Regions from separate parts of the Stenotrophomonas sp. YJH_SMC_4 genome, predicted to be linked through region 1. Evidence: riboswitches for the same ligand, from Rfam matches in the RefSeq annotation. Region 1 holds a riboswitch; the other holds the start of a gene.
What was found. Region 1 has a riboswitch for thiamine pyrophosphate ahead of AC5P9F_RS13705 (TonB-dependent receptor). Riboswitches for the same ligand answer to the same signal wherever they lie in the genome.
Positions count from the first base shown of each region.

Region 2: linked by a shared signal. The riboswitch ahead of thiC (phosphomethylpyrimidine synthase ThiC) and the one ahead of AC5P9F_RS13705 (TonB-dependent receptor) in region 1 are both predicted to bind thiamine pyrophosphate.

Region 1 covers NZ_JCAFUR010000008.1:118,473-124,612, forward strand. The annotation lists gene AC5P9F_RS13705 (TonB-dependent receptor) at 1-2,150, opposite strand, end outside; TPP riboswitch at 2,222-2,317, opposite strand; gene AC5P9F_RS13710 (phosphotransferase enzyme family protein) at 2,441-3,565, opposite strand; gene AC5P9F_RS13715 (glycine zipper 2TM domain-containing protein) at 3,691-4,098, opposite strand; gene AC5P9F_RS13720 (XVIPCD domain-containing protein) at 4,344-6,140, opposite strand, start outside.
Region 2 covers NZ_JCAFUR010000002.1:422,167-428,306, reverse strand. The annotation lists gene AC5P9F_RS05410 (winged helix-turn-helix domain-containing protein) at 1-1,033, opposite strand, end outside; gene AC5P9F_RS05405 (ion channel) at 1,303-1,974, opposite strand; gene thiC (phosphomethylpyrimidine synthase ThiC) at 2,114-3,958, opposite strand; TPP riboswitch at 4,041-4,141, opposite strand; gene AC5P9F_RS05395 (BCCT family transporter) at 4,362-5,939, shown strand.

The DNA.
Region 1 (6,140 bases):
GCGCCGGGGAACAGGTAGTAGTCACCGCCGCTGCTGCCGGTATCGCGCCAGTAGAAGCGGTTGAACACGTTGTCCACCGACAGGTTCCAGGTCACTGCGCGCTCGCGCAGGCGATGCTGGAAACGCAGGCCAGCGTCGAACACTGAATAGTCGGGTGCGCGCACGCCACCGTCGGCGCGGGCCACGTTGGCACCGGCATAGCGCCAGCCGCCGGTCACGTCCAGGCCTTGCACGAACGGCAGCGCATAGGCCAGGTGCACGCTGGCGCGCACCTTCGGCACGTTCACCAGCTGATGGCCTTCATAGGCCGGCGTGCCGGTGTCGCGCGCGCGCGCCTGCAGCACGCTGGCGCTGGCCACGATCTGCAGCGCATCGGTCAGCTGGCCGTTGGCGGTCAGCTCCAGGCCGGTGTGGGTCTGCGTGCCTTCCTCGACGAAGGTGTAGCCGACGTCGCTGCTGTCGGGCTTGGCGTACTGGTACGGCTGCGAAATGCGGAACACGGCCGCGCCCAGGGTCAGCGCTTCGACCGGCACGTACTTCACGCCCACTTCCAGCTGCCGCGACTGCACCGACGGCAGGAAGGTGTCGGCGTTGCTGGTCCAGAACGGCGCTTCCTGGCCCAGCGAAATGCCGCGCACGTAGCTGGCATAGGCATTGAGCTGGTCGGTGGCCTTCCACACCACCGCAGTCTGCGGCAGGAAGCGCGACAGGCGGCTGTGCCGCTGCGGGGTGCCACGCTTGTCGTAGGCGCGCTCATCGAGGCGCACGAAGCGGCCACCGGCCAGCCACTGCCAGTCATCGCCGAAGCTGATCCGGTCCAGCGCGAAGAACGCGGTCTGGCGGCTGTCCAGGCGCTGTGCGGACGGTCCCGGCATCTTCGGCGACGGCGCGAATACCGGCACCGGTGCTTCGTGGATGTTGCTGGTGCCGACGTACTCGTTGACGCTCGGGCGCTTGTCCACGGTGCGCCGGAAGTAGTCGGCACCGACGGTCAGCTCATGGCCGACGCTGCCGGTCTCGAAGCGGCCACGCAGCTCGGCACGGGCCTGCTGGTTGCGACGGGTGTCGTCCGGGCTGCGGTAGTCGTAGACGTCATAGTCGCCGTTGGGCGCGAAGTAGTTGCCCGGCACGCTGCCATCGGCGCACAGCACGGCGTAGTAGCAGCCGTAGGCGAAGGCGACGTTGTCATCGATCACCGAACGGCTGTGGCCGACCGAGATGCGCGACTGCCAGGCCTCGTTGAAGTCGTAGGTATGCAGCGCGGTGATGTTGGTGCTGGCGATATCCACCGGGCGCTGCCACGGCTGGTAACCCAGCAGGTGTTCGCGGTCGACGCCACGCGGCAGGTCGCGTGCGCCCAGCAGTTGGTAGCCGGACACCGAACGCTGCGAGCTGGTCTGGTAATTGGCATCCACTTCCAGCTTGCCGCGCTCGCCAATGAGCCAGTCGGCGGCCAGCGAGTAGAAGTTGCGGCGACCGTCGGCGTGCTCGACATAGGAGTTGCTGGAATCCCATGCGGCATTCAGGCGCAGGCCGAAACGCGGGGTGATCCAGTGGCCGACATCGACGGCGACGTAGCGCGAGCCTTCCGAATCGGTACCGAGCGTGGCGGTGCGCACTTCGGCCGGGCGCTTGCCGATGTAGTTGATGATGCCGCCCGGCGCCATCACGCCTGCGGCCAGGCCGGCTTCGCCCTTGAGGATTTCAACCGACTGCACGTTCTCCAGCGCCAGGCGCTGTTCGCCGGCGATGGACAGGCCGTTGAAGCGGTAGCCGGTGGCGGCGTCCAGGGCAAAGCCACGGATGGCGACGTTCTGGTAGTAACCCACCGGCGCATACGCATCACCCAGCGAGGCATCGTTGCTGGCCAGCTCGGACAGCGAACGCACCTGGCGACGGTCCAGGTAATCGCGCTCAAGCACGTTCACCGAGGCCGGCGTGTCCTTCCAGCTGCCGCCACCGAAGGCGTTCACGCGTGAGGTATCGGCCTTCGGTTTGCCGGCCTGCACGCGTACCGCCGCCAGTTCGGTGGGCGAGCGCTCGGCGCCGGTGGCAGCCGCATCAGGGGACGCATCGGCCTCGCTGGCGTGCAGTGGCAGCGCAGCGCAGAGGGCGAGGGAGAGCAGGGTGGGGCGCAGGCAGCGGTTCATTCGGTTCGTCTTCGGACAACAAGGGAGACGAAGCGACGGCGCGCAGGTGCACAGGGCCCATGATGGGGGTGTGGCTGCGGCTCAAAGCTCCCTACGCCGGTGCAAACCGGATCAGGTTCCAAGGGACTCTCTCAGCCTGGCAGATCCAGGCACCCCCGCTTCAGGTGACCATTTCACTACAAATGGTACGGATTTGCGAGCCGGCGTCCTTCAGGCTGCGGGGTCCAGGCTGCGGGGTCAGATCCCTTTCCGCAGGAAAGGGATCTGACCCCAATGGTGCGCCAACCGGGTCACGCCGCCGCGTGCAGCGCCTGCAGCAGTGCCTGTCCCGGCGCGCTGTGGAACCACGCCGGATGCCCCAGCATGAAGGGCTGCCACGCGACGTCGGCATTGGCGGTCGAGCCGGTGACGCCTTCGAAGTACTCCACTTCGGACAGTGCGAAGTCGAAATGAACCATCGGCAGCAGGTCGGCCAGCAGGTGCACGCGTGCCGCCGACAGCGGCAGCACCTGGCGATAGCCGTCGAGCAGGGCCAGCGCGATATCGATGCGCACCGTCTCCATGCCGCGCTCCAGTTCCAGCCACGCCACCGCGTTGCGCTCGATCGCCGTGGCGAGGTCGAACAGCGCACTGGTGGGCGAGGCCAGGCCAAAATCCAGCACGGTACTGATCTGCCCATCGCGCCACAGCAGGTTGGAAACGTGCCAGTCGTTGTGCGCCCACAATCGTGGCTCATCGCGCAGGCGCTCGGCCAGGCCGGCATGCCACGGCAGCACGTCGCGCTGCAGCTGCGCTTCCCATGGAATGCGCGCGAGATAGCGGGCCAGCCCGGGACGCTCGTGCAGCCCTGCCTTGATGGCCGCGATCGGATCGTCGGCACGGATCAGATCGTCGCGCGCGACCAGCACATGGGTGCTGCGTTGGGGCGCGTGGTAGCTGGCGGCGGCCCGGTGCAGCTGCGCGAGTGTGCGCCCGGCTCCGCGGGCCTGCGCGACATCGGTCAGCAGCGACCACGACACGGCGTCGCGGTACAGGTCCTCGCCGACGCCGATCGCATGCAGCTCGAACGTCCATTCGCCATGTTCGGCCGCAGTGTGGCCATCGGCCGCTGGCAGCACCTGCACCACCGGTACGCCCGCTGCGGCGAGATGGGCGATGAAGTGGTGCTCTTCTTCCAGGCAGGCCGCACTGCGCACGCTGTGGTGATGGCGCTTGACGAACACCGCGCCGTTCGCGCCGTTGACGATGGCGGCAGCCGACAGCGGCCGCGGGCTGTGCCAGCGCGGTTCGCTGCCGATGTGCAGCTGCGGGTAGCGCTGGCGCAGCCACGCGATGTCCGCCGCGCTGATCGGTGGCCAGTCGGCAGCGACCTCGTCGTTGTTGAGGCCCTGCACGCGGTGGGAGGAAGAAGTCATGCCGCAGCCCCAGTGGGGAAAGTCACATCCAAGGCTGCGCATTCAACGCCATGCACGCGGCCAACGCAAACGGGCGGGTCATCGACCCGCCCGTCCGTGCATCGGCATGGAAGATGCCGCGCTGCTTACCAGCCGCGATGGCGACCGCGGTCGTGGTAGTAGCGGTTGTCGTAGTAGCGCTCGCGTTGCCAGCGACGGTCATCACCGCGGTCGTAGTAGCCGCTGCGGTAGTAGCCACGGTCGTAACGGCGATCGTAGCGGTCGTCGTAACGGTGATTGTCGTAGTAACGGCGGTCGCGGCGGTCGGAGGTGGTCAGGTTGCCGATCGCGCCGCCGGCCACGGCGCCGCCGACGGTGGCAGCCGGATCACCGTTGGAGAGCAGGTTGCCGGCCACGCCACCGACCACGGCGCCGACCAGGGTGCGCTTGTCCTTCCTCGACATCGCGCTGGCATCGCTGACCACGGCGATACCGGCCACCAGTGCCAGGGCCATCGCCAGACCACGGAAGCTGAGTGTGGAAGTACTGAGCATGTTCGTTCTCCTGTGAGGTGCATGCCACGCTGGGCAGGGAGGGCGCGGGCGCCCCGGCTGCCGTGGAGACCACGCTGGCGTTCCAACATTGCCGGAACATTGCCTGGTCCACCGTGCGGCTTGCGCATTCATCTAGCGGCAGGCGGCATGAAGCAAGGCTGAAAGCGGCCTCGGCCGCTCAGCTGGCAGAATGGGAAAAGGCCACGCGGACGTGGCCCTCCCTTCTCTGCCAAGGCGTTGCGGGCTTAGACGCCCATCGCCTTCTGTGCCTGCCGGGCCTGCTCCTGCTGGGCGTCCTGCTGCTGGTGCAGCACGTTAGGCGCGCCCTGCACGGCACCGCTGCTGAGCGCGATGCTCTGCTCGCTGGCGGCTCGGGCCTCCACCGCCACGCGGCTGGCCGCCGGGTCACCGATCGTGCCCTGCACGGCAAACAGGCGTTCACCGTTCGGGCTGGGCACCACCGTGTCGATGCGCTGCAGGCCGGCGGCATGCGCCTCCTTGGTCAGGGCCGCCGCGGCGCTTTCCAGCGCGTGGCGATCCTTGAAGGTGCCGGCCGGCAACAGTTCCAGACCCTTGCTGGCCTGGATGAAGAGCGGATTGCGCGGGTGCCGTTCGTCGTTCAGCAGCGGGCGCTCGCGGGCTTCCTTGATGGCCTCCAGCGTCTTCGCCCCGACAATGCCGTCGGCCACCAGGCCGTTGTCCTTCTGCAGCTGGCGCACCGCCGCGTCGGTGTTGCGGCCGAAGCGGCCATCCTCGACCAGCGGCTTGCCGTCGGCACCGACGTAGCCCAGGTGGCCCAGCTGTTCCTGCACTTTGCGCACGCCTTCGCTGTGCGCGCCCTGCTTGTACAGTTCGGCGTGCGGCGTGGCAGCGGCCTTGTGCTCGGCGGCAGGCTTGCCCTGGGTCTGCTCGTGCGACGGGGTGCGGTTTTCCAGCAGGTCGCGCGCCTTGGACAGCGGATCGGAGGCGTACAGCTTCCAGTTCGGGTGGTCCTTCACCTGCTTGAGGTAGTCCTCGACCGGCATGGTGTGCACGCCCTTGCTGCCGGAGGACTGGCTGATCAGCAGCTTGTCGGTGTTGGGGTCGCGCACCACCATCACGATGTGGTCGATGCCGTTCCAGTGCTCGTGGCGGGTCCTGGCCGTATCCAGACCGATGATCATGCCTTCCTTCAGCGCACCGGGCTTGAGGATCGCGTCGCGGTCAAGCAGCACGCCGGACTGGTCGAATGCCTTGCGCACGATGCCGCCGGAACCGAGGTTGCCCAGGTCGATGCGATCGGCCTTGCTGAAGACCGCATGCCCGGCCTTCTGGTTGATCTCGTCCATGGTGCGGTTCTGCAGCGTGCCGACCCAGCCGGAGCAGTCGATGTAACCCTGCTCCACGTTCTTGCCGGTCTTGCCCGGTACGTACAGCGCGTGACCCGGAATGTTGATGGCGTACTTCACGTGGTCGTACTTCACGCCGGCCTCGTAGGCGGCGTGCAGTTCGATGCCCGGCTTCGGCGCGGTAGCCGCCGCTGTGGTTGCCGCCAGCGTGGCTGCACCCGCCGCCACGGCTGCGCTGGCCTGTGCAGGCGCTGCCGGGGCCTGGCTTTGGCCCGGCGCCACTGTCTGCGGGGCGATGTTCTTTTCCGGAATGCTGATCGCCGCGTACTTGTGGATGTAGTAGCTGGAGAACGCCCGCGCCAGTTCGCCATCGTTCATGCCGCGCATCTCGGCCAGGGTGTGGCCGGTCAGCGCCTTCGCGTCGGAACCGATCTGGTTCAGCACGTTGCGGCGCATGTTGATCTCTTCGCCGTGGCCGTTGCGGACCACGCCGAAGGTGCCGGTGGCAATCGCGGTCTGCACCGAGCCATAGCCGGCGCTGCCCTGCTGGTGGGCCAGGTACAGGTCCAGGCCGGTCGGCGTACTGCCTCCGGACAGGTACGGGTGGCCGGTGCGCTCGTTGCGGCGTGCCATCGAGTCCAGGTTGTCCTGGTACATCTTTGCGGCCGCTTCGGTGTTGCGGGTCGGGTCGAACTCGTGGCCGGTCAGGTGGTA
Region 2 (6,140 bases), on a different contig from region 1:
TGCCGCGATGGGCATAGCGGCCCACCATGCTGCCAAAGACCAGGCCGCGGCCATCCGGTGTCCAGTCGAAGCTGAGCAGCTCGGTTCCATCGCAACGGGTCGCCTGGCGCACGCCGCCGCCAGTGGCGCTGGCGATCAGCACCTGGCACCCGCCGTCGGCTCCAAAGCGGGCAAAAGCGATCTCGCGCCCGTCCGGTGACCAGCTCGGGAATCGGTCACTGGCCCCCTTCGGCGGCAGCGCCAGCTGCCGGGCCGGCGCATTGCCCGAGGTCTGCACCTTGATCACACCACCTCCGGCGCCATCCTCGCTGGCGCCTTCGTAGGCAACCTGGGAGCCGTCCGGCGAAAGTGTGGGATAGGTTTCAAAACCACTGGTAGCGGTGATCAGGCGATAGGGACGCTGCGGGCTGCCGATCACCCGCACGCCGTTCTCGACCGCTGCATCCACCGGTGAACTCGGCTCCGGCCCGCGCCGCAGCAACAATGTGGCCATGACCAGCAGCGCGGCCAGCATCATCACGCCCAGCACCCACAACAGCTGGCGGCGCAGCTGGCGCCAGCCACGCCGGCGTGAAGGCGCTGCCGGCACGGCCAGCGCCGGAATCGTGCCGGCACCGTCCGGCGACGGCATCACATCCGCAACGGCCACCGCGTCCACTTCCGCCAGCGGCTCGAAGTCGTCCAGCGCCTGCACCGGTACCAGCAGCCGATAGCCGCTCTTGGCGATGGTCTCGATGTAGGCCTGGCCATTGTCATCGTCGTTGGCGAACGCCTTGCGCAGCTGGGTGACGGCCTGGGTCAGCACGTCATTGGTCGGCAACGTATCGGGCCAGACCTCGGCAAACAGCTCTTCACGGGTGACCACGCGCCCAGGCTGCCGCATCAACACGCGAAGTACGCCCAGCGCTTTCGGCGTCAGCCGCCGCGGACGGCGCGCGCCTTCAACCTCGACCTCACGCGAGGACAAGGTAATGACACAGTCGCCGACCTGCACGCGGTCGGCGTCAATGGGCGTGAGTTCGCTGCTGTTCATTTTCCGCTATACAGTAGGGACGGGACCTGGGCAGGGCTCACCAGCAATACCGTCCCCACCGTCCCTGGACAGGGCCATCGAAAAGCCAGATTCCGCACAAAGCATCGGCGCATACCGCAAAAACAATAACGCCCCCGGATATTAGCCTAAGCCGGTTACCCCGCCTATGACGGGGTCGACACTCAGGCTCTCTCTCGCCGACGCATTCACATAATCTGCATCACCATTCGCGCCCTTTTGGGCGCGAAATTTTTATCTGGCGTTCATTTTCACATGCGCCGAAGCATGGTCAATCCGACCAGACGCGACACCACAAGGCCGATATACATGACGCCTGCGAACTGTTCGAGCATCACCAGGGCCCGTGCCTGCGGGTGCAACGGCACGACGTCACTCAATCCAACTCCGGACAACAAGCTGAAGCTCAGATAAAGCAGCTCCATCCAACTGCGCTCGGGGCCAGCCGTCGCACCCTGGAAACTGCCTGGATACCACTGTTGGCACACCGCGAATGCAAAGGCGAACCCCCAGGCCAGCAGGGTGAAGGTTGCTCCGGCCGCGAACAGTTCGTCGCGTGTTACTCGATGGTCCTGCAGCATGTAGGCGATCAATGCCCCGGCCGTGTAGAAGTACAGCAGGCTTTCCAGCAGCTGCGCGGTGGTCAGCAGCGCGCTGCGGTCAAGCAGGGCGCCAGCCAGCGAGAACACCACCGATGGAATGGCCAGCAGCAATGCCAGCCAGGTTCCCAACGGACTGCGCTGGACCACCCACAGCGCCAGGCCGAGTACCGCCATGCCGAACATGCCCAGCGCCGCCCGGCCAGCGGCGGTGTCATCGAGGGCGGGATACAGCAGCACCGCGATCAACTGGGCGGCCAGGAGCCAGGCCGAAGGATGGCGGCGGGCGATGGCCAGCCAGCGGGTGGTCGTGGCAACGGGCATGGCGTCCTTTCCCCTGGGCGATGCGCGGAGGATAGCCGGGCGCGGCGTGATGAACGGTAGTGCCGGCCATTGGCCAGCACTCTCCCCGGTCCCGTGCACGACGGAATGCCGGCCGGCGGCCGGCACTACCCGTTACCCGTCACCCCTGGCGGTAGACCTCGGCCCCGCCAGCACGGAACTCCTGCGACTTCTCCTTCATGCCGGCCTCGGCGTAATCGCGCACGTCCTGGGTGATCTTCATCGAACAGAAGTGCGGTCCGCACATCGAGCAGAAGTGGGCCAGCTTGTGCGCGTCCTTCGGCAGCGTCTCGTCGTGGAATTCCTTGGCCTTTTCCGGATCCAGGCCCAGGTGGAACTGGTCCTCCCAGCGGAACTCGAAGCGCGCCTTGCTCAGCGCGTTGTCGCGTACCTGTGCGCCCGGATGCCCCTTGGCCAGGTCGGCCGCGTGCGCGGCAATGCGGTAAGCCATGATGCCGTCGCGCACGTCCTGGCGGTTGGGCAGGCCCAGGTGTTCCTTCGGCGTCACGTAGCAGAGCATGGCCGTGCCAAACCAGCCGATCATCGCCGCGCCGATCGCACTGGTGATGTGGTCGTAGCCCGGCGCGATGTCGGTCGTCAGCGGCCCCAGCGTGTAGAACGGCGCTTCGCCGCATTCGCGCAGCTGCTTGTCCATGTTTTCCTTGATCAGCTGCATCGGCACGTGGCCGGGGCCTTCGATCATGGTCTGCACATCGTGTTTCCAGGCGATCTTCGTCAGTTCACCCAGCGTTTCCAGTTCGCCGAACTGCGCCGCGTCGTTGGCATCAGCGATGCAACCCGGGCGCAGCCCGTCGCCCAGCGAGAAGGTCACGTCGTAGGCCTTCATGATTTCGCAGATGTCTTCGAAATGCGTGTAGAGGAAGTTCTCCTTGTGGTGCGCCAGGCACCACTTGGCCATGATCGAGCCGCCGCGGCTGACGATGCCGGTAACACGCTTGGCGGTAAGCGGCACGTAGCGCAGCAGCACGCCGGCGTGGATGGTGAAGTAGTCCACGCCCTGCTCGGCCTGCTCGATCAGGGTGTCGCGGAAGATCTCCCAGGTCAGTGCCTCGGCGCGGCCGTCAACCTTCTCCAGGGCTTGGTAGATCGGCACGGTACCGATCGCCACCGGCGAGTTGCGGATGATCCACTCGCGCGTCTCGTGGATGTGCTTGCCGGTGGACAGGTCCATCACCGTGTCACCGCCCCAGCGGATCGCCCACACCAGTTTCTCCACTTCCTCGGCGATGCCGGAAGACACCGCGCTGTTGCCGATGTTGGCGTTGATCTTGGTCAGGAAATTGCGGCCGATGATCATCGGCTCGCTTTCCGGGTGGTTGATGTTGTTGGGCAGCACCGCACGGCCACGGGCGATTTCGTCGCGCACGAACTCCGGGGTGATGACTTTCTGGATCGACGCACCGAAGGCCTCGCCCGGGTGCTGCTGCAGCAGGCCGGCATCGCGGATCGCGTCCAGGCGCTGGTTCTCGCGGATGGCGACGAATTCCATTTCCGGCGTGATGATGCCGCGGCGCGCGTAATGCATCTGGGTGACGTTGGCACCGGCACGTGCACGGCGTGGCAGGCTGCGCGCGGGGAAACGCACCGCGTCAAGCTTCGGGTCATGCTCGCGATCGCGGCCGAACGAAGAACTCAGTCCTTCAAGCTGCTCGGTATCACCGCGCTCTTCCACCCAGCCGCGACGCAGTGCCGGCAAACCGGCGGACAGATCGATGCGCACCTCCGGGTCGGTGTACGGGCCCGACGTGTCGTAAACGGTCACCGGCGCATTCTCTTCGCCACCGAACAGCGTCGGCGTACGGGTCAGCGCGATCTCGCGCATCGGCACCTGCAGATCCGGGCGTGAACCGGGCACGTGGATCTTGCGCGAGCCGGGAATGGGCCGGGTCACGGATGCGGAGAGTTGCTGGGCCTGTTGCTGCAGGGCGGAGAGCTGTGCGTTCATCGGGCGTCGTCCAGGAAGGTCAGGGACGAAGCGGCGGCGCACGGCACCCGCGCACGGACGGTCCTTGGGCGGAGTCCGGGCACAGCTGCATTGCAAAGCTTCCCTACGCCGGTATGAGCCGGATCAGGTTCCAAGGGACTGTCTCAACCGTGGCCACATGGCCCGGTACCCCCGCTTCTTGGTGCGCATTAGAGCATAGACCGACCGCCTCCGGGATCAGATCGCCATTCGTTAACGGAACCATGACGTCGCGTTCAGTAACGTGCACGCCATCGCGTTGCTGAGATCGATGCGTTCCCCGCCGCCTTCGCGGCCCCTGCCCGGTCCGTGCTGCATGCCGCCGGCCCTTCGCCGCAAGCTCTGCTCGCTCCCCTCAATCCCCCTTGATCGGAGAAGCTCCTTCATGGTGTTTCGCGTTTCCATCGCACTGGTTCTGCTGCTGGTGCTGCTCGCCGGTATCGCCCCCGGCCCCTTCAACACCGTGGTCCAGTCGATGCTGGCGGAAGTCATCCGCAGTGTCGGCTGGCTGTACCTGCTGGTGGTGTTCCTGGCGCTGGTGTTCCTGATGTACCTGGCGTTCGGCCGCTTCGGCAATCTGCGCATCGGCGGCGAGGACGCCGAACCCGAGTTCTCGCGTGCCAGCTGGATGTCGATGCTGTTCGCCGCCGGCATGGGCATCGGCCTGGTGTTCTGGGGTGCGGCCGAGCCCATCTCGCATTTCAGCAAGCCGCCGGAAGGCCTGGCGCCGCAAAGCCTGGATGCGGCGCGCGCATCGATGCGCTATGCGTTCTTCCACTGGGGCCTGCACCCGTGGGCGATCTACGCACTGATCGGTCTGGCGATGGCCTGGTTCCAGTTCAACCGCAATGGACGCGGCCTGGTCAGCGACATGCTGCAGCCGATCATCGGCCGCCACCATCGCGGCTGGATCGGTCGGGTGGTCAACATCGCCGCCGTAGTTGCCACCGCGATCGGTGTCGCCACCACGCTCGGCTTCGGCACCATCCAGATTGCTGCCGGTATCGAACGCGTCTTCAGCGTGCAGGCTACCGTCGCCGTGCAGATGACCATCATTGCCGTCGCCTTCGTTTTGTACATGGCCTCCACCGCCAGTGGCGTGGAGCGAGGTGTGAAGTGGCTGTCCAACTTCAACCTGGCGTTGGCTGCCCTGCTGGCAGCCATCCTGCTGGTGCTGGGGCCGACCGGCTTCATCTTCGATACGTTCACCACCACGCTGGGCTCCTACCTCAACCAGCTGGTGACGATGAGCCTGCGCATGTCACCGTTCTCCGGCAGCACCTGGGTGGCGGACTGGACGATCTTCTACTGGGCCTGGTGGATCTCGTGGGCGCCGTTCGTGGGATCGTTCATCGCGCGCATCTCGCGCGGCCGCAGCGTGCGCGAGTTCGTGATCGGCGTCGTGCTCGCACCGACGCTGCTGGGCTTCTTCTGGTTCGCGGTGTTCGGCGGCACTGCGTTGTGGGCACAGATCTTCGGCCACGCCGATCTGGTGCAGGCGCTTGGCAATGGCTACGAGACGGTGTTGTTCACACTGTTCGACAGCATGCCGCTACCGCTGTTGCTGTCGTGCATCGCGCTGGTGCTGCTGATGATCTTCTTCGTGACCTCGGCCGATTCGGCGGTCCTGGTGCTGGCCAGCATGTCCACCGACGAGGCTGGCGACCCACCGTTGAAGCGCAAGCTGGCCTGGGGCATTGCGGTGGCACTGATCGCAGCGGCATTGCTGCTGGCCGGAGGCCTGGACGCGCTGCAGGGCATGATCACGATCGCGGCATTGCCATTCGCGCTGCTGATGGTGCTGGTGATGGTGTCGCTGTACCGGGTGCTGGACCAGGAGTACACGCGCGAGCGGCGGCAGGCGCAGCGCCAGCGGCACATGATCGATGCGTGGATCGCACGCGAGATGGCGGCGCAGGAGGAGACCCAGGCGGAGGCAGCGCGCGCGCACGATCAGGATTGAGGGTTGTTTTGCAGCCTGCGGCTGCACCGCTTTTTCAGGCAAGGGCCAAGGTCAAATTCAAAAGCAGCTCTGGGTTGCTGCTAGTTTGGCGGGGCGGTGTGGGCTGGCAGGACACGCCGTAAACCCATCCCTGGGGGCTCGATGGCGCCATCCATGGCGCCAACGGTCCTGCCAGCCCACGCCGCCCCACCCCCGACAGTT